2 linked regions of the Rhodovastum atsumiense genome follow. The protein of the gene in region 1 interacts with the protein of each later gene in a pairwise test. Links are inferred from orthologs where the notes say so. Each region holds a gene or a part of one and is shown on either strand. Other genes may lie near its edges.

Region 1 (11,751 bases):
ATGCCGAAATGACGCGACTCGCCCGCGCCGTCGACATCATGCGGCGCGGACTCGATGACCTGATCACCAACCGGCTCTCCGGCGGCTCCGGCCAGGCGACGCCGGAAGCGCGCGAGGTGCTGGAGGCATACCGGCTGGTCGCCGAGGATCCGGGCTGGCTCAAGCGCGTGAACGAGGCGATTCGCGGCGGGCTGTCGGCGGAAGCGGCGGTGCACCGGGTGGCGGGCGAGCTGCGCGACCGCATGCGGCGGATCTCCGACCCCTATCTGCGCGAGCGGCTGGCGGACCTGGAAGACATGGCCGGGCGGCTGCTGGCGGCGCTGGACGGCGGCGCGGTGCCGGCCTCGGTGCCGCCCGGGGCGATTCTGCTGGCACGCCGACTCGGGCCGGCGGAACTGCTCGACTGGCACGCGCGCGGCATCGGCGGCGCGGTGGTCGAGGAAGCCAGTCCTGCCGGCCATGCCGCCATCCTCGCCCGCGCGCTCGGCATCCCCACGGTGGGCGGGGTGCGCGGCATCATCGAGGCGGCCGAGGCCGGCGACGACGTGGTGGTTGATGCCGACGAGGGCGCCTCCGGCCAGGTGATCCTGCGTCCTGAACAGGACGTGCTGCAGGTCTACCAGCGCGCGCAGCAGGCGCGGCAGGAACGGCGCGCCGGCTGGGCGGCGCTGCGTGGCCAGCCCTCGGCCACGCGCGACGGCACCAAGGTCCAGTTGATGCTCAATGTCGGGCTGGCGCTGGAACTGGGCCAGCTCGATGCCACCGGCGCCGAGGGAATCGGCCTGTTCCGTACGGAAATCGCCATGCTGGCCCGCGGCGCCATCGCCGACGTGGCCGAGCAGGCGGCGGTCTATGGCCGGGTGCTGGACGCGGCGGCGGGGCGGCCGGTGGTGTTCCGCACGCTCGACCTTGGCGGCGACAAGCTGCTGCCGGGCACGCCGGTGCCGGAGGAGGAGAATCCGGCGATGGGCTGGCGCAGCCTGCGCATCGGGCTCGATCGTCCGGCGCTGCTGCGGCGGCAGTTGCGGGCGCTGCTGATGGCGGCGGCGGGGCGAAAACTGTCGGTGATGTTCCCGATGGTGGCGACCGTGGCCGAGTTCTGCACCGCGCGCGCCATCCTGGAAGCCGAGGTCGAGCGGGTGCGGCCGGTGCCGGAGTCGCTGAATATCGGCACCATGCTCGAAGTGCCGGCGCTGATGTGGCAGTTGCCGGAATTGCTCAAACATGCCGATTTCATCTCGGTCGGTACCAACGACCTGATGCAGTTCGTGTTCGCTGCCGATCGCTCCAGCCCCGCTTTGGCCGGGCGCTACGACATGCTGTCGCCGGCGATGCTGAACCTGCTCGCCGACCTCGCGGCGCAGGCGCGTGCGGCGGGGGTGCCGCTGTCGGTGTGCGGCGAGGCGGCGGCGCGGCCGCTGGAGGCGATGACGCTGGTGGGACTCGGCGTCACCTCGCTGTCGATGTCGGCCTCCTCCATCCTGCCGGTGAAGGCGACGCTGGCGGCGGTGGAACTGCCGGCGTTTCGCGAGCTGCTGACCTCGCTGCGCCGTACCGGGGGCGCGGAACCAAGCTTTCGCGAGCCGATCGCCGCCTGGGCGCGCGAGCACGACGTGCCCGTTTAGGGAGCGTTGTCAACAAACTTTCTGCGCGCAAAAAATACTTCAAACCCAAAGGCCTGGCGGATGGTTTTCACCTGTTCCGCGAGCTTTTCCGGTGTTGGATGTGTATCTTGGTTGGCAAGCCGCCTACAGCGGTTTACAAGCCGTCGCAGGAAACCGGATTGACCCCCGCTGACCGGGGGCTGGGCATCCATCCTTGAACACCGCAACTTCTTGGGATCGAGCCGCCGTGCTGCAGGTTCGCAGGTCCGCCGCCGCGCCGCGAGGGACCGCTGTTTCGCCACTCGAAGATCCGGGTGGGCCCGGTCACGTCCTCAGGGTCGGCGCCGACCTGCAGGCGGCGCGGGAACGTCTCGGCTGGGACCTCGAGGCCATCGGCGGCTATCTTCGCATCCGCCCGGCGGTGCTGCGGGCGATCGAGGAAGGGCGCCCCGCGGATCTGCCGGCCCTGGCCTATGTGATCGGCCATGTGCGCAGCTACGCGCAACTGCTCGGGCTCGACCCCGACGAAGTGGCACGGCGCTTCCGGGCCGAGGCGGCGGGCCTGGCACGACAGCCCGAGCTGAGCTTCCCGACCCCGGTGCCCGATCGCGGCGTGCCCGCGGGGGCGGTGGTGCTGCTGGGGGTGACGCTGGCGATCGGCGCCTATGTCGGCTGGTATCGCGTCTCCGGCAGCCAGCCGGGCGAGCCGCCGGTGCGGCAGGTGCCGGAACGGCTGGCGACGCTGGTGCAGCCGCCGCCCGCCCCGGTGCCGCTCGCGGCCGCCGTGCCCGCCGCGCCGGTGACCGCTGCGGGCCCTGCAACCGACCAGCCGATGGTGCTGCCGTTCCCCACGGCGGCGGGCCCCGGCCAGATGGCCTCCGTGACGCCGCCACCGGCCCTGACGCCCCTGCCGCCCAGTTCAGCTGCGGCGGCGATCCCGGCTACCGGCGTGTTCGGCCCACCGCTCGCCGCCGGCACCACTACCGCCGCGGCCCTGCCGCCGCTGCCGGAAGGGACCCGCATCGTGCTGCGGGCCAAGGCGGATGCCTGGCTGCAGGTGCGCGACCGCCAGCAGGGCCAGGTGCTGCTGAACCGCGTGCTGCGCGCCGGCGAGACCTGGCCGGTGCCGCCGCGCGAGCGCCTGGTGCTGACCACCGGCAATGCCGGCGGCACCGAGGTGCTGGTCGACGGACAGCTCACCGCCGCACTCGGCATCGACGGCGCAGTGCGGCGCGACCTGCCGCTCGATCCCGAGGCCATCCGCGAGGGCAGGCTGGCACCTTCCGTTACGGCGGCACGGGCTGCCCCTAAGCCGCCGGCGCAATAATATAAGAGAGTTAAGGCAAGGGCTCCGCCCTTGACCCGGCAGGGGCCACACGGCCCCTGCACCCCAGGTGCGCTGCGCGGCGTTTGCTTGGCGCCCGGCGCTCGGGCATGTTGCGTTGCCCGTCCGTCCACCCGGAGCTGTACCCCATGAGCTATCGCCCGTACCAGCAGATCGCCCGGCGCAAGTCGCGCCAGATCCATGTGGGCAGCGTACCCGTCGGCGGCGACGCGCCGATCAGCGTGCAGACCATGACCAACACGCTGACCAGCGACGCCGCGGCGACGATCGCCCAGATCCGCCGCGCCGAGGCGGCCGGGGTGGACATCGTCCGCGTCTCCTGCCCTGACGAGGAGAGCACCGCCGCCCTGAAGAAGATCGTGCGCGAGGCCCGCGTGCCGATCGTCGCCGACATCCATTTCCATTATCGCCGCGCCATCGAGGCGGCGGAGGCCGGGGCGGCCTGCCTGCGCATCAATCCCGGCAACATCGGCAGCGCCGAACGGGTGCGCGAGGTGATCAAGGCGGCGCGCGACCACGGCTGCTCCATGCGCATCGGCGTCAATGCCGGCAGCCTGGAAAAGCACCTGCTGGAGAAATACGGTGAGCCCAACCCGGACGCGCTGGTGGAAAGCGCGCTGGAACACGCGAAGATCCTGCAGGACCACGACTTCCACGAATTCAAGATCAGCGTGAAGGCGTCCGACGTCTTCCTTGCCGTTGCCGCCTACAAGCAACTCGCCGAAGCCTGCGACCATCCGTTGCACATCGGCATCACCGAGGCCGGCGGACGCCGCACCGGCACGGTCAAGAGCGCCATGGGCCTGGGCGCGCTGCTCTGGGCGGGCGTGGGCGACACCATGCGCGTCTCGCTCTCGGCCGAGCCCGAGGAAGAAGTGCTGGTCGGCTGGGAGATCCTCAAGGGCCTGGGCCTGCGCCATCGCGGCGTGAAGATCGTCTCCTGCCCATCCTGCGCGCGGCAGGGCTACAACGTCATCGAGACGGTGGCGAAGCTGGAAGAGCGGCTGGCACATATCGAGACGCCGCTGACCCTCTCCATCATCGGCTGCGTGGTCAACGGCCCGGGCGAGGCGCTGATGACCGATATCGGCGTCACCGGCGGCGGCGGCGGGCGGCACATGGTGTACATGGCCGGCAAGACCGACCATCATGTCGACAGCGCTTCCATGGTCGACCACATCGTCGACCTCGTGGAGCAGAAGGCCGCGGCGATCCGGGCCGGCGAGGTCATCCCGAACCAGGCGGCGGAGTGACGATTGAGCGAGCAACTGCAGCCGGCCCGCGGCACCAGGGACCTGATCGGCGAGGACCATCGCCGGCACCAGCACGTCATCGACACGGCGCGGCGCGTCGCGGCCCGCTACGGGCTCGAGGAATGGGCCACCCCCATCTTCGAGGATACCCGCGTGTTCGCTCGCAGCCTCGGCGACACGTCCGACGTGGTGATGAAGGAGATGTATTCCTTCACCGATCGCGGCGGCGATTCGCTGACGCTGCGGCCGGAGATGACGGCGGGGGTATGCCGGGCGCTGGTCACGAACGGCCTGACCCAGTCGCTGCCGCAGAAAGTGTTCTACGCCGGGCCGATGTTCCGCTACGAGCGGCCGCAGAAGGGGCGCTACCGGCAGTTCCACCAGATCGGCGCCGAGCTGCTCGGCACCGCCGAGCCGCTGGCCGATGCCGAGGTGATCGCCTGCGGCTGGGACATCCTGCGCGAACTCGGCCTTGCCGCCGACGTGGTGCTGGAGCTGAACACGCTCGGCGACCGCCCCAGCCGCGAGGCGTGGCGGACGGCGCTGGTCGAGTACTTCACCGCGCATCGCGACAAGCTGTCCGAGGACAGCCTGACACGGCTGGAGCGCAACCCGCTGCGCATCCTCGATTCCAAGGATGACGGCGACCGCCGCGTCGTCGCCGGCGCGCCGCTGATCGAAGGCTACCTGACGCCGGAGGCCGCCACGTTCTACCAGCGGCTGAAGGACTACCTGACCCGGTTCGGCGTGCCCTTCGTCGACAATCCGCGCATCGTGCGCGGGCTCGATTATTACGGTCATACCGCCTTCGAGTTCGTCACCTCCCGGTTGGGGGCGCAGGGCACGGTGATGGCCGGCGGGCGCTATGACGGGCTGGTGGCGGAGATGGGCGGGCCTGCGACGCCGGCCGTCGGCTGGGCCGCCGGGGTGGAGCGGCTGTCCATGCTGCTGACCGAGGCGCCGCCCGCGCCGCGCCCGGTCGCGGTGGTGCCGGTGGGCGAGGTCGCCGAGGCCGCCGCGCTGGATGTGCTGCAGGCGCTGCGCCAGGGCGGCATCCGCGCCGAGATGGCCTATCGCGGCAACCTCAAGAAGCGGATGGAGCGGGCCAACCGCATCGGCGCCCGCGCCGCGGTGATCCTGGGCGAGGCCGAGGTGGCGCGTGGCGTGGCCCAGGTGAAGGACCTGGCCACTGGCGCGCAGGCCGAGGTGCCGGTCGCGGACCTGCCCGCAAGGCTGCGATGAGCTTTTCGTTCAAGCTCGACCGCATCCTCGACCGTGCCGCCGAGCTGCGCGCCATGCTGTCCGAGGGCCTGGGCGGCGAGGCTTTCGTCAAGGCCAGCCGGGAACTGGCCGAGATCGAGCCGGTGGTGGAGCGCATCGACGAGCTGCGCGCTGCCGAGCACCAGGCCCACGATGCCGAGGCGTTGCTGGCCGATCCGGAGATGCGGGAACTGGCCGAAGCCGAGCTGTTCGAGCTGAAGGGCCGCATCCCGGCGCTGCAGCACGCGCTGCGGCTGGCGCTGCTGCCGAAGGACGAGGCCGACGAGCGCCCCGCCATCCTGGAAATTCGTCCCGCCGCCGGCGGCGACGAGGCCGGGCTGTTCGCCGCCGAGCTGTTCGACATGTACCGCAAGTATGCGGTGCTGCGCGGCTGGCGCTTCGAGGTGCTGGAATACGACGAATCGGAGCTGGGCGGGCTGAAGGGTGCCTCGGCCGAGATCACCGGCCAGGGCGTGTTCGCGCGGATGAAATACGAATCCGGTGTGCACCGGGTGCAGCGTGTGCCTGCGACCGAGAGCCAGGGCCGCATCCATACCTCGACCGTGACGGTGGCGGTGCTGCCGGAGGCCGAGGAGGTCGATGTCCAGATCGACGAGGGTGAGCTGCGCATCGACGTGTACCGCGCCTCCGGTGCCGGCGGCCAGCACGTCAACAAGACCGAGAGTGCTGTGCGCATCACCCACCTGCCCACCGGCATCGTGGTGGCGATGCAGGAGGAGAAAAGCCAGCACAAGAACCGCGCCAAGGCGATGAAGATCCTGCGGGCCCGGCTGTACGAGCAGCAACGCGCCCAGGCGCACGCCTCCCGCGCGGCCGATCGCCGGTCCCAGGTGGGCACCGGCGACCGCAGCGAGCGGATCCGCACCTATAATTTCCCGCAGGGGCGGGTGTCCGACCACCGCATCGAGAAGACGCTCTACAAGATCGACCGGATCATGCAGGGCGAGTTGGACGAGTTCATCGACGCGTTGATCGCCGAGGATCAGGCCGCTCGCCTGGCCGCGGAAGAATAATGGGATCCAAGGGCCTTTGGCCCTTGGTGGAGGTGCAGGAGGCAAAGCCTCCTGCCAGGGTCCGGGGCAGCGCCCCGGCACTGTGTCGGGGCCTGGATCCCATGACAAAAGAAGATCTTCTCCGCGAAGCAACCACCCTTCTACGCGATGCCGGCATCGACGAGCCCCGGCGGGAGGCGCGGCTGCTCTACGAGCACGCCGCCGGTGACCCGACGGCGTTTCACGTCGCGGTGGCGCGCCGGGCGGCGCGCGAGCCGATGGCGCTGATCACCGGGCGGCAGGGGTTCTGGACGCTTGATCTCGCGGTGTCGCGGGCCACGCTGATCCCGCGCCCCGACACCGAGACGCTGATCGAGGCTGCCCTGGCTGCCCGGCCGGACCGTGCGGCGGTGCGGCGGATCCTTGATCTCGGCACCGGCACCGGTTGCCTGCTGCTCGCCGCCCTGGCGGAATTCCCGCTGGCCTTCGGCGTAGGCGTGGACCTGGTGCCGGAGGCGGCCGCGCTGGCCGCGGCCAACGCGCGTGCCAATGGGCTGGCCGGGCGGGCGGCCTTCCTGGCGGGGGACTGGGCGGCGGCGCTGTCCGGCCGTTTCGACCTGGTGCTGTCCAACCCGCCTTATATCGAATCGGATGCGATCCCCGGCCTGATGCCGGAGGTCGCCGCCTTCGAGCCGCGCAGCGCGCTGGACGGTGGCGCAGACGGGATGGCGGCCTATCGCTTTCTTGTGAAACGACTTCCCCGGCTGTTGGCGCCTGGCGGGGTGGCGGTGCTGGAACTGGGGGCGGGGCAGGCCGCTGGCGTGGCCGCGCTGGCGCGGGCGGCGGGGCTTGACGATCCTGTTTTGCGTGCCGATCTGGCCGGTATTGCGCGTGCTGCGGTTCTGACCCTTGGCCATGACTGAAAAATCGTTTGGCAGGGGCGGGAGAGGCCGCTAGCGTGTGCGCGTGCGGCAAGGGTCGCCCGGGGCTGTTTCCGGGGATCAGGTCTGTATGCCCCGGCAATGGCCCCTTGGGGTAATTGCCCGTGTCGGGCCGGGTGCCGCGCAGAAGCCATCGGTAAGGAGCGACCCGGAAACGGGTTGAAGCGCGGCCGGCGCGAGGAGTGTCGCGACTGGCCAGCGACCGGGCCGGACCCGCATCGCCTACGGGGGCGCCGCGGGGTCCGGTGTTCGAACAGGAAAGCGCTTTGGCAAACGCATGAACATGAAACGTATGCGCGGACGCAACCATCGTGGGGGCGGCAGCGGCGGAGGCGGTGGCGGTGGTGGCGGCATGCGCCACCAGGGGGGCGGCGGTGGCGGGATTCCCCTCAATCGCAACCATGTGTTCGACAGCAGCGGACCGGATGTCCGTATCCGTGGCACTGCCCAGCAACTGTTCGAGAAATACCTTCAGCTCGGCCGGGATGCGACCGGCAGCGGCGACCGGGTGATGGCGGAAGGCTATTTCCAGCACGCCGAGCACTATTTCCGCATCCTGAACGCGATCAACCAGGCGGCGCAGCAGAACCAGCAGCAGAATGGCCAGCAGGGCCGTCGGCCGCAGATGCAGGAGCCAGGCGAGAGCGAAGGCGAGGACGGGGAGTCGATGCCCGGCACCGGCGACCAGCCTTCCGACAGCCGCGAGATCCCGATCGCCGCGGCGGCGCCGGAAGGCTGAGCCCGGCCGGCCGGCGGGATGCCGGCCCCCCTTATCGCCGGGAAGGGGGGCGGGCAGGGGTCAGAGCAGGTCCAGGCGGCGGAACAGGTCGATCAGCACCAGGTTCACGTTGAACTTGAAGTCGTCGCTGTCGCGCACCCGCTCCAGCACGCGTTGCACCGGCCAGAGCTCGAAGCTCTCAACCTCGCCATCGGCGGCGGTGGGGTGGAATTCCTCGGGCAAGTACAGGTCGTAGCAGACCAGGATGTCGCGCCGCAGCCCTTCCGGGCGGTCCATGGCGTAGGTCAGGGTGCTGCGCTCGATCGCGTTGGCGGCGAGGGCGGCAGGCACGGCGGCTTCCTCGGCGGCTTCCTTCACCACCGTTTCCGCCGGGGTCATCCCGGCGGGAACGCCGCCGGCGACCAGGTGGTCGAGCTTGCCCGGATCGAGCGCCTTGTCGGCGGCGCGGCGGGCGATCCAGAGATGCAGGCCATCCGGGCGCGTGACCAGGCCGTTCACGTGCACCCCCAACGCCAGCAGGCCGAACAGCGGCAGGCCGCCGCGGTCGACCGTGGTCAGCACCGGGCCACCCGGCTCGGCGCGCACGTCGAAGGCCTCGCCGCGCCAGCGGGTGAAGCCGGCCTCGGCGAGGGCGCGGCCGATCGCCGGCAGCTCGGCGGCGGCATCGGCGGCCAGGGTGACGCCGGCGGGGCCAGCTGAGACGGAGGTGAAATCGGCGAGCGCGCGCGCCACCTCGGGGCGGACCCATCCGACCGGCAGGTCGCCGATCGCGAAGGGAAGGCGCCCGCCGGGCAGGCGGGCGTTGTTGCAGGCATCGACATGCCGGGCAAATCGCGGATCCATGCCGGCCGCATAGCGGAGTTCCGCCAGGGCTGCCACCGCAGCCTTCCCATGCCAGGGAACGCATGCCACATCCCTGGCCATGAGGATGCATCTTTCGGCCCTGCCGGCGCAGCCGGATTTCGCGGGCGCGCGCGTGCCCGAGCGCTCCACCCTCGCCACCATCCGTTCGCTGCTGCCGTATCTCTGGCCGAAGGAGAGTCCCGGCACGCGGCTGCGCGTGGCGATCGCGGTGTCGTTCCTGTTCGGTGCCAAGGTGGCGCTGGTGCTGGTGCCGATCGTCTATGCGCGTGCGGTGGATGCGCTGGCGCCGACGCAGGGGGCGATGCTGGCCGTGCCGGTGGCGCTGGTCGTCGGCTACGGGCTGCTGCGCGTCGCTGCCGCGGGCTTCGGGGAGATGCGCGACGCCATCTTCGCCGCGGTGCAGCAGCGCACGGTGCGGCGGGTGGCCCTGGAGACTTTCCGCCACCTGCACCAGTTGTCGCTGCGCTTTCACCTCGACCGCCAGACCGGCGGGCTGTCGCGGGCGATCGACCGCGGCACCAGCGGCATCGAGGCGGTGTTGCGGCTGGCGGTGTTCAACGTGGTGCCGACGCTGGTGGAGGTGGGGTTGGTCACCGCCATCCTCTGGCACCTGTTCGACTGGCGCTACGCGCTGCTGACGCTGGTGGCGGTCGCCTGCTATCTGTCCTTCACCTTCGTCGTCACCAACTGGCGGGTGCGCATCCGCCGGACGATGAACGAGAACGACAGCGACGCCAAGACGCGGGCGGTCGACAGCCTGCTGAACTTCGAGACGGTCAAGTATTTCGGCAACGAGGCGCACGAGGCCCGTCGTTTCGACGAATCGCTGGTCCGCTACGAGCGCGCGGCGGTGAAGAGCCAGGTGACGCTGAACCTGTTGAACCTGGGGCAGGCGGCGATCATCTCGGCGACGCTGGCGGTGGTGATGCTGATGGCGGCGCAGGAAGTGGTGGCGGGCACGCTGACGGTCGGACGTTTCGTGCTGGTCAACACCTATCTGATGCAACTGTACCAGCCGCTCAACATGCTCGGCTTTGTCTACCGCGAGATCCGGCAGGGCCTGACCGACATGGAGCAGATGTTCCGGCTGATGCGGGTGCCCGCGGAGGTCGCCGACCGCCCGGGCGCGCCGGCGCTGCAGGCGCGGGGCGGGGAGGTGGTGTTCGAGGAGGTGCAGTTCGGCTATCGCCCGGACCGCGGCATCCTCAAGGGCGTCTCGTTCCGGGTGCCGGCGGGGGGACGCCTGGCGATCGTCGGGCCAACGGGGGCCGGCAAATCGACCATCAGCCGGCTGTTGTTCCGCTTCTATGACGTGACCGGCGGGCGGGTGCTGGTCGATGGCCAGGACGTGCGGGAGGTGACGCAGGAGAGCCTGCGCGCGGCCATTGGCGTGGTGCCGCAGGACACTGTGCTGTTCAACGACACGATCCGCTACAACATCGCCTATGGCCGGCCGGGCGCGACCCAGGCCGAGATCGAGGCGGCGGCGCGGCTGGCGCAGGTGCATGATTTCGTCCTGCGTTTGCCGGACGGCTACGACACCAGGGTGGGCGAGCGCGGCTTGAAGCTGTCGGGTGGCGAGAAGCAGCGGGTTGCCATTGCCCGCACCATCCTGAAGGACCCGCGCATCCTGATCCTGGACGAGGCGACCAGTGCGCTTGATACGCACACCGAACAGGAGATCCAGACGGCCTTGCGGGCGGTGTCGCGGGATCGCACGACGCTGACGATCGCGCACCGGCTGTCCACGGTCGTGGATGCCGACCAGATCCTGGTGCTGGTGGATGGTGGCGTGGCCGAGCGTGGCACGCATGCGGAGTTGCTCGCGCTCGGCGGGGTCTATGCGAGGATGTGGGCCTTGCAGGCCGAGCAGCACGAGGCGGTGGAAGCGGTATAGGTGATGGGATCCAAGGGCTTCGCCCTTGGTGGAGGTCCAGGAGGCAAGGCCTCCTGGCGGGGGTGGGGCAGCGCCCCGCACGGGTGGGGCCGGCATGGAAGAATGGATCGAGCTTGCAGCCGCGGGTAGCCCCGAGGCCCGGATCGTGCTGCGCCGGCGTGGCGGCACGTATGAGATTCGTTTCAATGGCTGGGAGCTGATGTCCAGCCGCGCCCATCATTCCGAAGAGGTGATGGCGCGCCGGGCCTGCGCGGCGTTGCCTGGTCCGGCGCCGCGTGTGTTGATCGGTGGCCTGGGCATGGGCTTCATGGTGCGGGCTGCCCTGGACGTCCTGCCGCCCTCGGCGAGGGTCGAGGTGGCGGAGATTTTCCCCGAGGTGCTCGCCTGGAACCGTGGCCCGCTGGCGGGTTTGGCCGGCCGTCCGCTCGAGGACCCGCGGGTATGCGTGCGCTGCGAGGACGTGTCGGCGCTGTTACGGGCCCCTGGTCCCGGCTGGGATGCGGTGCTGCTTGATGTCGACAACGGTCCGGGTGCGCTGACGCTGGAGGACAATGGCTCGCTCTATGGCACGACGGGGCTGCGGCTGATCCGGGCTGCGCTGCTGCCGGGCGGGTGCCTGGCGGTCTGGTCGGCCGACCGCTCGACGGCGTTCGAGGCGGCGTTGCGGGAGGTCGGGCTTGGCTGGCAGTGCCAGGAGGTGACGGCGCGGGGGGATCCGGGTGACCCGCGCCACGCGCTTTATTTCGCATACGTTCCAAATCGCTGACTTCCCGTGCGGCATCCCATGATGCCGCCGGGGATCGACCCCCGACAAAATCGTTGCAGCCCGGGTGGG
Region 2 (11,724 bases), 3.5 Mb from region 1 along the record:
CCTCGGGCGTGGCCAAGGCCGAGGCCGCCGGCCTGAAGGTCATGGACCCGGCCGAGGCCGCCAAGTGGGCCGACGTGGTCATGGTGCTGACCCCCGATGAAGGGCAGGGCGACCTCTATCGCGACAAGCTGGCCCCGAACCTGCGCCAGGGCGCGGCGCTGGCCTTCGCCCACGGGTTGAACATCCACTTCAACCTGATCGAGGCGCGGCCTGACCTCGACGTGTTCATGATCGCGCCGAAGGGCCCTGGCCACACCGTGCGCAGCGAATACCAGCGCGGCGGCGGCGTGCCCTGCCTGGTGGCGGTGGCGCAGAACCCCTCGGGCAACGCGCTGGAGATCGCCCTCTCCTACGCCTCGGCGATCGGCGGCGGCCGCGCCGGCATCATCGAGACCACCTTCAAGGAAGAATGCGAAACCGACCTGTTCGGCGAGCAGGCAGTGCTCTGCGGCGGCCTGGTCGAACTGATCCGCGCCGGCTTCGAGACCCTGGTCGAAGCAGGCTACGCGCCGGAAATGGCGTATTTCGAGTGCCTGCACGAAGTGAAGCTGATCGTCGACCTCATCTACGAGGGCGGCATCGCCAACATGAACTACTCGGTGTCCAACACCGCCGAATACGGTGAATACGTCACCGGGCCGCGCATCATCACCGCCGAGACCAAGGCCGAGATGAAGCGCGTGCTGACCGATATCCAGACCGGCCGCTTCACCCGCGACTGGATGCTGGAGAACAAGGTGAACCAGGCCAACTTCAAGGCCATGCGCCGCCGCAACGCCGAACACCCGATCGAGCAGGTCGGCGAGAAGCTGCGCGGGATGATGCCCTGGATCGCCAAGAACAAGCTGGTGGACAAGAGCCGGAACTAAAAAGAAGAAAAAAGAAAGGTCCAGGGCTCTGCCCTGGACCCGGCGTCGTGCGCAGGCACGCATTCGCGTGACGGCCACAAGGCCCCTGCACCCCAGTCTCGCTGCGCGGCGGGGGGGTTAGCCTACGCCTTCGGGGTGGCCCAGGACTTCGGGGTTCACCGTGTAGCCTGGGTCGAGGCGGCCATCGATGAAATCGAGCAGGTTCATCACCGCCCGGTGCGACATCTTGGCATAGCACTCGAGCGGGGCGGCGGCGTTGTGCGGGCTCAGCACCACGTTCGGCAGCTTCAGCAACGGATTGTCGGCCATCGGCGGCTCGCGCACCAGCACGTCGATGCCGGCGGCTTCGATGATGCCGCCCGCGAGCGCCCCGGCCAGCGCCGCTTCGTCCACCAGCCCGCCGCGCGCGGTGTTGATCAGCCAGGCGGTGGCCTTCATGCGCTCGAGGAAATCGGCGTTGACCATGCCCCGCGTGGTGCAGTCCAGCGGCGCGTGCAGGGTGACGATGTCGGCCTCCGGCAGCGCCGCCCACAGATCCGGGGCGGGGATGTAGCCGTCGGCGGCGATCCGGGGGGTGGGGAAGGCGGGGTCGGTGACCATCACCTGCATGCCGAAGGCGGCACAGAGCCGGGCCACCCGGGTGCCGATCCGGCCATAGCCCACCACCAGCACCCGCTTGCCCGCCAGTTCGTGCATCCGCCGCCCGGTCTGGATCATCCAGGTCCCGGCTCGCACGGAATTGTCGTACTCGACGGCCCGGCGGGCGAGCATCAGCATCAGCATCAGCGTGTGCTCGGCCACCGAAAGGTCATTGGCGCCGTTGGCGACGCTGACCAGCACGCCGCGCTTGCTGCAGGCCGGGATGTCGATGGCGTCGAAGCCGACCCCGAAGCGGCTGATCACCCGCAGCCGCTGGGCGGTGGCCAGCAGGTCCTCGTGGACCCGTTCCAGCCCCACCATGATGCCGAAGGCGTCGCGGATATGCGCGGCCAGTTCCTTCTGCAGGGGAGGGCCGCGGAATTCATGGGTCAGGACGGTCACCGAGACGTCCTCGCGCGCCTCCAGCAGGGCCATCGCCTCGGGATGCAAGGCGCGGCAAAACACCAGCTTGTGCATGGACGAAGATCCCCTCACGTCATCGGCGGATGCTTGCATCATCCGGGCGCCGCCGCTACGGTGATCCCATGTTTCACCCCGCAGGCATCGTTGGCCGTTCCGCTCGCGCATCCGCGCGCGGCCTGCTGCGTCTGCCGCTCGGCCTGCTCCTCCTTCGACTTAGCCGCCCCTGGGCGTGACGTCCGGCCGCGTGCCGGTCACAGCTCAGGGGAACCCCTGAGGCTAGGTTCGATCATTCTCGAGGAGCACCGACATGTCCTTTACCCATCCCAATTTCGGCACGCTGGACGACAGCCGGATCATCATCTTCGACACCACGCTGCGTGACGGCGAGCAGTCGCCGGGCTTCTCCATGAACCTGCAGGAGAAGCTGCGCATGGCCGAGGCGCTGGCCGAACTGGGCGTGGACGTGATCGAGGCCGGCTTCCCGATCGCCTCCCCCGGTGACTTCGAAAGCGTCCAGTCGATCGCCAAGGCCATCAAGGGGCCGGTGATCTGCGGCCTGGCCCGCTCGGGCCGCGCCGACATCACCCGGGCCGGCGAGGCGATAGCGCCGGCCGAGCGCAAGCGCATCCACACCTTCATCAGCACCAGCCCGCTGCACATGAAGTACAAGCTGCGGATGGAGCCGGAGGCGGTGCTGCAGGCGATCCACGACAGCGTCACCCTGGCCCGGCAGTACACCGACGATGTGGAGTGGTCGGCCGAGGACGGCAGCCGCACCGAGCCGGATTTCCTGTGCCGCGCCACCGAGACCGCCATCCGGGCCGGGGCCACCACCATCAACATCCCGGACACGGTCGGCTACGCCCTGCCCGAGGACATGGCGCGCATCTTCAGCATGCTGCGCGAGCGCGTGCCCGGCGCCGACCGGGTGATCTTCTCCGCCCACAACCACAATGACCTGGGGCTGGCGGTCGCCAACACGGTGGCCTCGATCCGTGCCGGGGCGCGGCAGGTCGAGTGCACCATCAACGGCATCGGCGAGCGGGCCGGCAATGCGGCGCTGGAAGAGATCGTGATGGCGCTGCGCACCCGCCATGACGCGGTGCTGGCCCGGCCGCAGGTGGCGAGCGAGAAGATCCTGAAGACCTCGCGCCTGCTGTCGGCCATCACCGGCTTCGACGTCCAGCCCAACAAGGCGATCGTCGGTCGCAATGCGTTCGCCCACGAAAGCGGCATCCACCAGGATGGCATGCTGAAGAACGCCGCCACCTACGAGATCATGACCCCGGAGAGTGTCGGCTGGACCAAGTCCAACCTGGTCATGGGCAAGCATTCCGGCCGTGCCGCCTTCCGCGACAAGCTGCGGTCCCTGGGCTATGGCGAGATCGGCGACAACCAGTTGAACGACGCTTTCCGCCGGTTCAAGGAGCTGGCCGACCGCAAGAAGGTGGTCTACGACGACGACATTGCCGCCCTGGTCGAGGACGAGGTGATGCGCGAGCACGACCGCATCCGCTTCGTTTCGCTGGATGTGCGCACCGGCAGCAAGGCCAAGCCCAGCGCCGAGCTGGAGCTGGAAATCGACGGTGTGGTGCACAGTGGCAAGGAGACCGGCGACGGACCGGTGGACGCCACCTTCAACGCGATTCGTTCCTTGTTCGCGCATGATGCCACGCTGCGCCTGTTCTCGGTCGGTGCCATCACCGAGGGCACTGACGCGCAGGCGCGGGTCACGGTGCGTCTGGAGGAAGAAGGCAAGATGGTGGACGGCCAGGGTGCCGACACCGACACCATCGTCGCCGCCGCCCGGGCCTATGTGCATGCGCTCAACAAGCTGCTGGTCAAGCGCACGCGGACTGAGCCCGAAGCCCTGAGCGCCTGAGTTTTGGGGTCCAGGGGCCTGATGGCCCCTGGTGGAGGTCCAGGAGGCGAAGCCTCCTGGCGAGGGCGGGGCAGCGCCCCGCGCTTACGGTGCCGTCAGCGCCCCGCCCAGTGCTCCGACCCCGCCGCCGATCAATGCCCCGGTCCCGGCATTGTGTCCTGTTAGCGCCGCCGCCCCGGCCCCCGCGCCCGCGCCGAGTGCCCCGCCGGTAACGCCCCGCGTCAGTGGGCTGCTGCCGCAGCCGGCGAGTGCGAGCCCGAACCCTGCCAGCAGGGTGGCCGTGAGGAATGCTTTCGTCATGGCTGCCTTTCCTTCAGCGGTGTCGTCATTTTCCCCGAAACGCACGGAAACGGGCAAAGTCGTGTCATGGCCACGGCCAGGGCATGGCGGTTTGCTCGCAAACGCGCGAGCATGACCCTTGCCCCCGAGGGATTGCGCCGCTAAGCCCTTCGCCTTCCACGCCCCCTGAGAAGGTTCTTCCCGAGATGTTCTCCCGGTTGCTCGGCTTCATGTCAGCCGACATGGCCATCGACCTCGGCACCGCGAACACGCTGGTGTACGTCAAGGGGCGCGGCATTGTGCTGAACGAGCCCAGCGTGGTGGCGATCGCCGATGTCCGCGGCAAGAAGCAGGTGCTCGCGGTCGGCGAGGAGGCCAAGCAGATGCTCGGCCGCACCCCCGGCAACATCCAGGCCATCCGGCCGCTGCGGGACGGCGTCATCGCCGATTTCGAGGTGGCCGAGGAGATGATCAAGCACTTCATCAACAAGGTGCATAATCGTCGCGGCTTCGCGTCCCCGCTGATCATCGTCTGCGTCCCCTCCGGGTCCACTGCGGTGGAACGCCGCGCCATCCAGGAAAGTGCGGAGAGCGCCGGCGCGCGCCGGGTGTTCCTGATCGAGGAGCCGATGGCGGCGGCGATCGGGGCCGGGCTGCCGGTCACCGAGCCCTCGGGCAGCATGATCGTGGACATCGGCGGCGGCACCACGGAAGTGGCGGTGATCTCGCTTGGCGGCATCGTCTATTCCCGCAGCGTGCGGGTCGGTGGCGACAAGATGGACGAGGCGATCATCAACTACATCCGCCGCAACCATAACCTGCTGATCGGCGAGAGCACCGCCGAGCGGATCAAGATCGACATCGGCGCCGCCTCCCTGCCGTACGAGGACGAGGAAGGCCCGTACCGCGAGGTGCGCGGCCGCGACCTGATGAACGGCGTGCCGCGCGAGGTGGTGGTCAGCCAGCATGCGATCGCCGAGAGCATGGCCGAGCCGGTCAACCAGATCGTCGAGGCGGTGAAGGTGGCGCTGGAGAACACCCCGCCCGAGCTGGCCGCCGACATCGTCGACAAGGGCATCGTGCTGACCGGTGGCGGCGCCCTGCTCAACCGGCTGGACCAGGTGCTGCGCGACTCTACCGGCCTGCCGGTGATGGTGGCCGAGAACCCGCTGCAATGCGTCGCCCTCGGCACCGGCCGCGCGCTCGAGGAAACCAAGCGCCTGCGCAACGTCCTGACGTCGATGTACTGATCGCACCGCCCGTCGCACGCATCCGGGCGGCGATGCCGCTCTCTCCGGGGAGAGGCCGGCCGCCGGTGGTGCCTGCACGGGAATGGTTGACAGTCTCCACTGGTCCTTCATGCATGGGTGGCATCCGGTGTGGCTCCTGCCCTAGTTTGGGGCCGGTCACCGTGGAAGCTGGCAGGATGCAGCCTTGATCCGGCTCTCGATCCCCGTGCGGCAGGCGCTTTCGAAGCTGACCCTGCCGGTGCTGATCGCGGCGGCGTTCGGCCTGATGCTGCTGGGCAAAGCGGATACCGTGATGGCCGAGCGCCTGCGCACGATGCTGGCCGACGCGCTGGTGCCGATCTGGGGCGTGCTGGCCGAGCCGGTCAGCCGCGTGCGTGACGCCGCCGAGGACGCACGGCACCTGCTGACCCTGGTGCGCGATAACGCCCGGTTGCGCGAGGAAAACGAACAACTGCGCAAATGGCAGGCGATCGCGCTGGCCCTGGACGCCGAGAACGCGACGCTGAAGGCCAACCTGCACTGGATCCCCGATCCCGCGCCCAGTTTCGTCACCGCGCGCGTGGTGGCCGATGCTGGGGGGGTCTATGCCCGTGCGGTGCTGCTCTCGACCGGGCCGAAACATGGCATCACCAAGGGGCAAATCGCCCTGGATGACCGCGGCCTGGTCGGACGCGTCACCGAGGCCGGCACCCGCAGCGTCCGCGTACTGCTGATCACCGACATGAACAGCCGCGTCCCCGTGACCCTGGAAAGCAGCCGCAGCCGCGCCATGCTGGCCGGCACCAACGGCCCACGGCCCCGCCTGATGTACTGGCCCGAGAACACCCCCCCGGTGGAGGGCGAGCGCGTGGTCACCAGCGCCGAGGCCGGCGCCTTCCCCGCCGGCCTGCCGGTGGGCATCGTCCGCCTCAGCGCCCAGGGCGTGCCCGAAGTCGAGCCCGCGGCCCGGCTCGAGCGGCTGGAGATCGTGCGCCTGTTCGACTACGATCTGCATGGGGTACTGCCGCCCGAAGTGGTCGCCCCCCGCGCGGCCGAGCGAAAGCGCTGAAGCGATGGACCGCGAGCCTGGCATCCGCCCGCGCCAGAGTCTCGGCCGACGGCTCGACGTGGTGGCCCGCCGCAGCTTCCCGGTGGCGACAACCGCACTGCTGCTGCTGCTGACCGCAGGGCCACTCGAATTGCCCGCCCAGGCCCAGTTGCAATGCGCCATGGTGCTCGGCTGCGTGTTCTTCTGGTCGCTGTTCCGCCCCGCCTCGATGCCCCCTGCTTCGGTGTTCGCACTGGGATTGCTTGCCGACCTGCTTGGCTTCGCGCCGGTCGGTGTTTCCGTGCTGACCTTGCTGATCACCCATGGCATCGCCTTCCATTCCCGCCGGGTGCTGGCACGTCAGGGATTCCTGCTGGTGTGGATGGCCTTCCTGGGCATCGCCGCCGGTGCGGCTGCCTTGCAATGGGGACTTATCTCGCTGCTGACCTTCCGCCTGCTGCCGGTGGGGCCGGCCATCTTCCAGGCCATCCTGTCGGCCGGGCTGTACCCGCCCCTGGCGGTGCTGCTGACCCGGTCCCACGTTACCCTTGCGGAACCGGCGCGAGCGTGAACGTTTCCTTCCAAGGAAGGAAGGCCAGGGCGCTGCCCTGGACCTGCCAAGGGCCACAAGGCCCTTGGATCCCATTCTCGCTGCGCGGCACAACGAGGCGATCATGAGGCGCGAGGCACAGCGGACGGGAGTGTTTACCCGACGGGCCCTGCTGGTGGCGACGGGGCAGGTGGGGGTGCTGGGGCTGCTGGGGGCCAAGCTGTACCAGGTCCAGGTCGTCGAGGGCGCCCGCTACGCCACGCTCGCCGAAAGCAACCGGATCAGCGCACGCCTGGTGGCGGCCCCACGGGGACGGGTGCTGGACCGTTTCGGCGTCGTTGCGGCTGGCAACGAGCTGAACTGGCGGGCCTTGCTGGTGGCGGAGCAGACCGAGGACGTCTCCGCCACGCTCGACAATTTCTCCCGCATCGTGCCGCTGGCCGATCACGAACGGGCCCGCATCGAACGCGAGATGCGCCGGCACCGCCGCTTCGTGCCGATCTCGGTGCGCGAGTTCCTCTCCTGGGAAGAAATGGCGCGCATCGAGGTGAATGCGCCCGACCTGCCCGGCATCCTGGTCGATGTCGGCACCACGCGGATGTATCCGTTCGGCCCGACGCTTGCGCATGTCATCGGCTATGTCGCCCCGCCCAACGAGAACGATGTCGCCGATGATCCGATGCTGTCGCTGCCGGGCCTGCGCATCGGCCGCGCCGGCATCGAGAAATGGCACGACAAGCCCCTGCGCGGGCGGGCCGGGGCGGTGCAGCTCGAGGTCAACGCAGTCGGCCGGGTGATCCGCGAACTCGACCGGCAGGAAGGCGTGAAGGGCCAGGATATCGGCCTGAGCATCGATACCGAACTGCAGAAGGCGGTGCTGGAACGGCTCGGCGACGAGAGCGCCAGCGCCGTGGTGATGGATTGCCGCACCGGCGAGGTGCTGGCGATGGCGACCAATCCCTCGTTCGATCCGACCCTGTTCAATTCGGGCGTGTCGCAGGCGCAATGGGCGGAATGGACGCGCAATCGCCGGGCGCCGCTGATCAACAAGGCGGTCGCCGGCCTCTATGCGCCGGGCTCCACCTTCAAGATGGTGGTGGCGCTGGCGGGGCTGGAAGCGAAGGTGATCTCCCCCACCGACCGCATCAATTGCCCCGGGCACCTGGATCTCGGCGACACCCGCTTCCACTGCTGGCGCAAGGGCGGCCATGGGCTGCTCGACGTGCGCAGCGCGATCAAGCATTCCTGCGACGTCTTCTTCTACGAAGTGGCGCGGCGCGTCGGCATCGACCGCATCGCCGCGATGGCGAATCGTTTCGGCCTGGGCGTGAAGCTGCCGATCGAACTGCCGGGCGCGCGCCAGGGCCTGGTGCCGACCCGCGCCTGGCGCATCGGCCAGGGCCATCCGTGGAATCTCGGCGACACCATCGTGCATGGCATCGGCCAGGGGTTCCTGCAGCTGACGCCGCTGTCGCTCGCGGTGATGACCTCGCGCATCGCCACCGGCCGGGCGGTGCAGCCGCACCTGACCCGCAGCATCGGCGGCGTGCTGCAGGCCGGCGCGCGGCCCGAGGACTGGCCGCTGCTCGGCATCGCCGACCGTGACCTTGGGATCGTGCGCGACGGCATGTGGCAGGTGGTCAATGACGGCGGTGGCACCGCGACGGTGGCGCGGCTCGCGATCCCGGGCGTGCAGCTCGCCGGCAAGACCGGCTCGACGCAGGTGCGCCGGGTCTCACGCGAACAGCGCGAGAAGGGCTTCAAGTCGGAGACGCTCGCCTGGGAATTCCGGCCGCATGCGCTGTTCGTGGCCTATGCCCCGTATGACGCGCCGCGCTACGCGATGGCGATCGTGGTCGAGCACGGCAATGCCGGGGCCGCGGCGGCGGCGCCGGTGGCGCGCGACATCATGACCGTGGCGCTGACGCGCGACCCGCTGGGACGGCGCGATCCGTCGCAGCGCATGGCCGACATGCCCCCGAAGGAGCCGGGGCGGTGAGCGTGTTCGAGCGGCGGCTGATCCGCGAGACCTCGTTCGGACTGACCGGCAAGCTGTGGCGCATTCCCTGGCTCTATGTGCTGCTGCTCTGCACGCTCGCCGGGGTCGGCTATGTCGCGCTCTATTCGGCCGCGGGCGGATCGTCCGAGCCCTATGCCGCGAAGCACATCCTGCGCTTCGCCTTCGGGCTGGGGCTGATGCTGTCGATCGCGCTGGTGGATATCCGCTTCATCGCCCGGCTGTCCTGGCTCGCCTATGCCGGCGGCGTCCTGCTGCTGGTGCTGGTGCTGCACATGGGCCATGTCGGCAAGGGGGCGCAGCGCTGGATCGAGATCGGCGGGATGCAGTGGCAGCCCTCGGAACTGATGAAGATCGCGCTGGTGATGGCGCTGGCTTCCTGGTTCCACAAGGCATCCTGGGAACGGATGGGCAATCCGCTGTTCCTGATCCCGCCGGCGATCGCGCTGGCGGTGCCGGTGGTGCTGATCCTCAAGGAACCGAATCTCGGCACCGCGGTGATCACCGCCGTGGTCGGAGGGACGGTGTTCCTGGGGGCGGGGCTGCGCTGGTGGAAAGTGGGGCTGGGCGTGGCCGGCGTCGCGGCGGCCGCGCCGATCGCCTACAACCACCTGCACGACTACCAGCGCGCCCGCATCACCACCTTCCTCAATCCCGAGAACGATCCGCTCGGCGCCGGCTACAACATCATCCAGAGCAAGATCGCGCTCGGCTCGGGGGGGATGTGGGGAAAGGGCTACCTGCAGGGCACGCAGGGCCACCTGAACTTCCTGCCGGAGAAGCAGACCGACTTCATCTTCACCATGATCGCCGAGGAATTCGGGCTGGTGGGCGGGGTCGCGGTGCTGGTGCTGCTCGGGCTGATCATCCTGGGCGGGATGGCGATGGCGCTGCGTTGCCGCCACCAGTACGGGCGATTGGTGGCACTTGGCATCAGCATGAATTTCTTCATGTACGTGTTCGTGAACATCGCCATGGTGATGGGCGCGATCCCGGTGGGCGGGGTGCCGCTGCCGCTGGTCTCGCATGGCGGTTCGGCAATGATCACGGTGATGGCGGGATTCGGGCTGCTGCTGTCGGTGCACGTGCACCGCGACGTCGAATTCGGCGAGGGGCGGGACGAGGTGTAGCGTGCTGCCCGTCCCTCGCCATCCGCCTTATTGCGCTTTTGCCCAGGCGTCGTAGCGGGCGCGCGTCTCCGCATTCGGCGGATAGAGCCCCGGCAGCGGGACACCTTTTTCGACCTCGGACATGATCCAGCCTTCCAGCCGTTCCTGCTCGACCGCGGCCGCCACCACCTGATCGAGCAGCGCCTGCGGGATCACCACCGCGCCGTCCTGGTCCACTACCACCACGTCGTCGGGAAACACGGCGACCCCGCCACAGCCGATCGGTTGCTGCCAGTCGACGAAGGTCAGGCCGGCGACGGAAGGCGGGGCGGCGGCGCCGCGGCACCAGACCGGCAACCCTGTCCCGAGCACGCCCGCGACGTCGCGCACCACGCCGTCGGTGACCAGTGCTGCGATGCCGCGCTTGGCCATGCGCGCGCACAGGATGTCGCCGAAGATGCCGGCATCGGTGATGCCCATGGCATCCACCACGGCGATGCAGCCTGGCGGCATGGCCTCGATCGCGCCGCGGGTGGATTTCGGCGAGGACCATGATTCCGGCGTGGCCAGGTCTTCCCGCGCCGGGACGAAGCGCAGCGTGAAGGCGCGCCCGACCAGCCGGGGCTGGCCGGGCCGCAGCGGAGCCGGGCCGCGCATCCACACGTTGCGCAGCCCCTTCTTCAGCAGCACGGTGGTGAGGGTGGCGGTGGAGACACCGGCGAGCGCCGCTTCGGTCCTGGCATCCAGCGTCATGGCGGTTTCCTTCTGGGGCGAGTCACGTCAGCTTCGCCCAACCGACCGGAGCTGTCGAATGCGCATGGCGATGGGCACCCTGTCTGCGACGATGCCGGACTGGTCGCCTCGTTGCTTTCGCCCGATGCCGCGATTGCGCTACATCGCGCCGGCGGTCAGCGGAAACGGCGCGAAGGAGGAATGATGGACTCGACGGAATTGGCGAAGGACGGCATCGAGCATGCCCATGGCGGCGGGCATGCCCATGGCGACAGCGGCGCCCGCCGCGTGGCCGTGCTGATCGCGGTGCTCGCGGCCATGCTGGCGATCGCCGAGATGGGCGAGAAGGGCTCGCAGAATGCCTATCTGACGCATCACATCCAGGCCGCCGACAACTGGGCGTTCTTCCAGGCCAAGAACATCCGCGCCACGGTCCAGCGCGCGGCCGCCGAGGTCATGGACAGCCTGCCCAATGCCGATGACACCGTGCACAAGCGGGCCGAGGCGGCGCGCACGGAGGCGGCGCGGCTGCGGGATGATCCGGTGGCCGGTGACGGCAGCAAGCAGATCGCCGAGAAGGCAAAGGCCGAGGAGCATCAGCGCGAGGTTGCCTTCCACCGCTACCATCTGTTCGAGCTGGTGGTCGGGGCGCTGCAGATCGCGATCGTGCTGGCCTCGGTCTCGGTGGTCACGCGGGTGATGCCGCTGGCCTGGAGCGCCGGCGCCATCGGCGGCGTGGCCGGGCTGTTCGGCCTCGCGGTCGCCGCCGGGCTGGTTTAGCGGACCCGTCCTGTCCGTGGCTGCGGCGGAACGGCCCGCCGCAGCCACGGCATCAGGATTCGCATTCGGCGATGTCGGCGAGGCGCTCGCGGTCGAGCAGCTTCACCACGTTCGCCCCGGCCAGCTCGATCAGGTCCTCGCGCCGGAACATGCTGAAGGTGCGGCTG

The links.
Region 2: the proteins of NBY65_RS22720 (region 1) and NBY65_RS06880 interact in binary tests that used the Escherichia coli proteins (3 or more experiments, as listed by UniProt). The link is inferred for Rhodovastum atsumiense from one-to-one orthologs.

What each region holds. Positions count from the first base shown.
Region 1 is NZ_OW485601.1:5,044,550-5,056,300, forward strand. What follows is about bases 953-3,891. They hold NBY65_RS22720 (helix-turn-helix domain-containing protein), read left to right. Parts: upstream 953-1,851; coding sequence 1,852-2,931; downstream 2,932-3,891. Other genes in these bases: ptsP (phosphoenolpyruvate--protein phosphotransferase), read left to right, coding at 953-1,625; ispG (flavodoxin-dependent (E)-4-hydroxy-3-methylbut-2-enyl-diphosphate synthase), read left to right, coding at 3,078-3,891. Outside these bases: more of ptsP, read left to right, coding at 1-952; more of ispG, read left to right, coding at 3,892-4,202; hisS (histidine--tRNA ligase), read left to right, coding at 4,206-5,444; prfA (peptide chain release factor 1), read left to right, coding at 5,441-6,496; prmC (peptide chain release factor N(5)-glutamine methyltransferase), read left to right, coding at 6,598-7,398; NBY65_RS22745 (DUF4167 domain-containing protein), read left to right, coding at 7,694-8,155; NBY65_RS22750 (NUDIX hydrolase), read right to left, coding at 8,216-9,034; NBY65_RS22755 (ABCB family ABC transporter ATP-binding protein/permease), read left to right, coding at 9,084-10,916; NBY65_RS22760 (spermidine synthase family protein), read left to right, coding at 11,011-11,682.
Region 2 is NZ_OW485601.1:1,536,929-1,548,652, reverse strand. What follows is about bases 3,409-6,320. They hold NBY65_RS06880 (rod shape-determining protein), read left to right. Parts: upstream 3,409-4,298; coding sequence 4,299-5,342; downstream 5,343-6,320. Other genes in these bases: mreC (rod shape-determining protein MreC), read left to right, coding at 5,527-6,320; NBY65_RS06885 (hypothetical protein), read right to left, coding at 3,898-4,113; NBY65_RS06890 (2-isopropylmalate synthase), read left to right, coding at 3,409-3,813. In the rest of the region: ilvC (ketol-acid reductoisomerase), read left to right, coding at 1-869; NBY65_RS06895 (NAD(P)-dependent oxidoreductase), read right to left, coding at 987-1,985; more of NBY65_RS06890, read left to right, coding at 2,239-3,408; more of mreC, read left to right, coding at 6,321-6,390; NBY65_RS06870 (rod shape-determining protein MreD), read left to right, coding at 6,395-6,940; mrdA (penicillin-binding protein 2), read left to right, coding at 7,044-8,918; rod shape-determining protein RodA, read left to right, coding at 8,915-10,066; NBY65_RS06855 (ribonuclease activity regulator RraA), read right to left, coding at 10,094-10,798; NBY65_RS06850 (DUF4337 domain-containing protein), read left to right, coding at 10,982-11,557; NBY65_RS06845 (helix-turn-helix domain-containing protein), read right to left, coding at 11,610-11,724. UniProt on the Escherichia coli protein: Forms membrane-associated dynamic filaments that are essential for cell shape determination. Acts by regulating cell wall synthesis and cell elongation, and thus cell shape.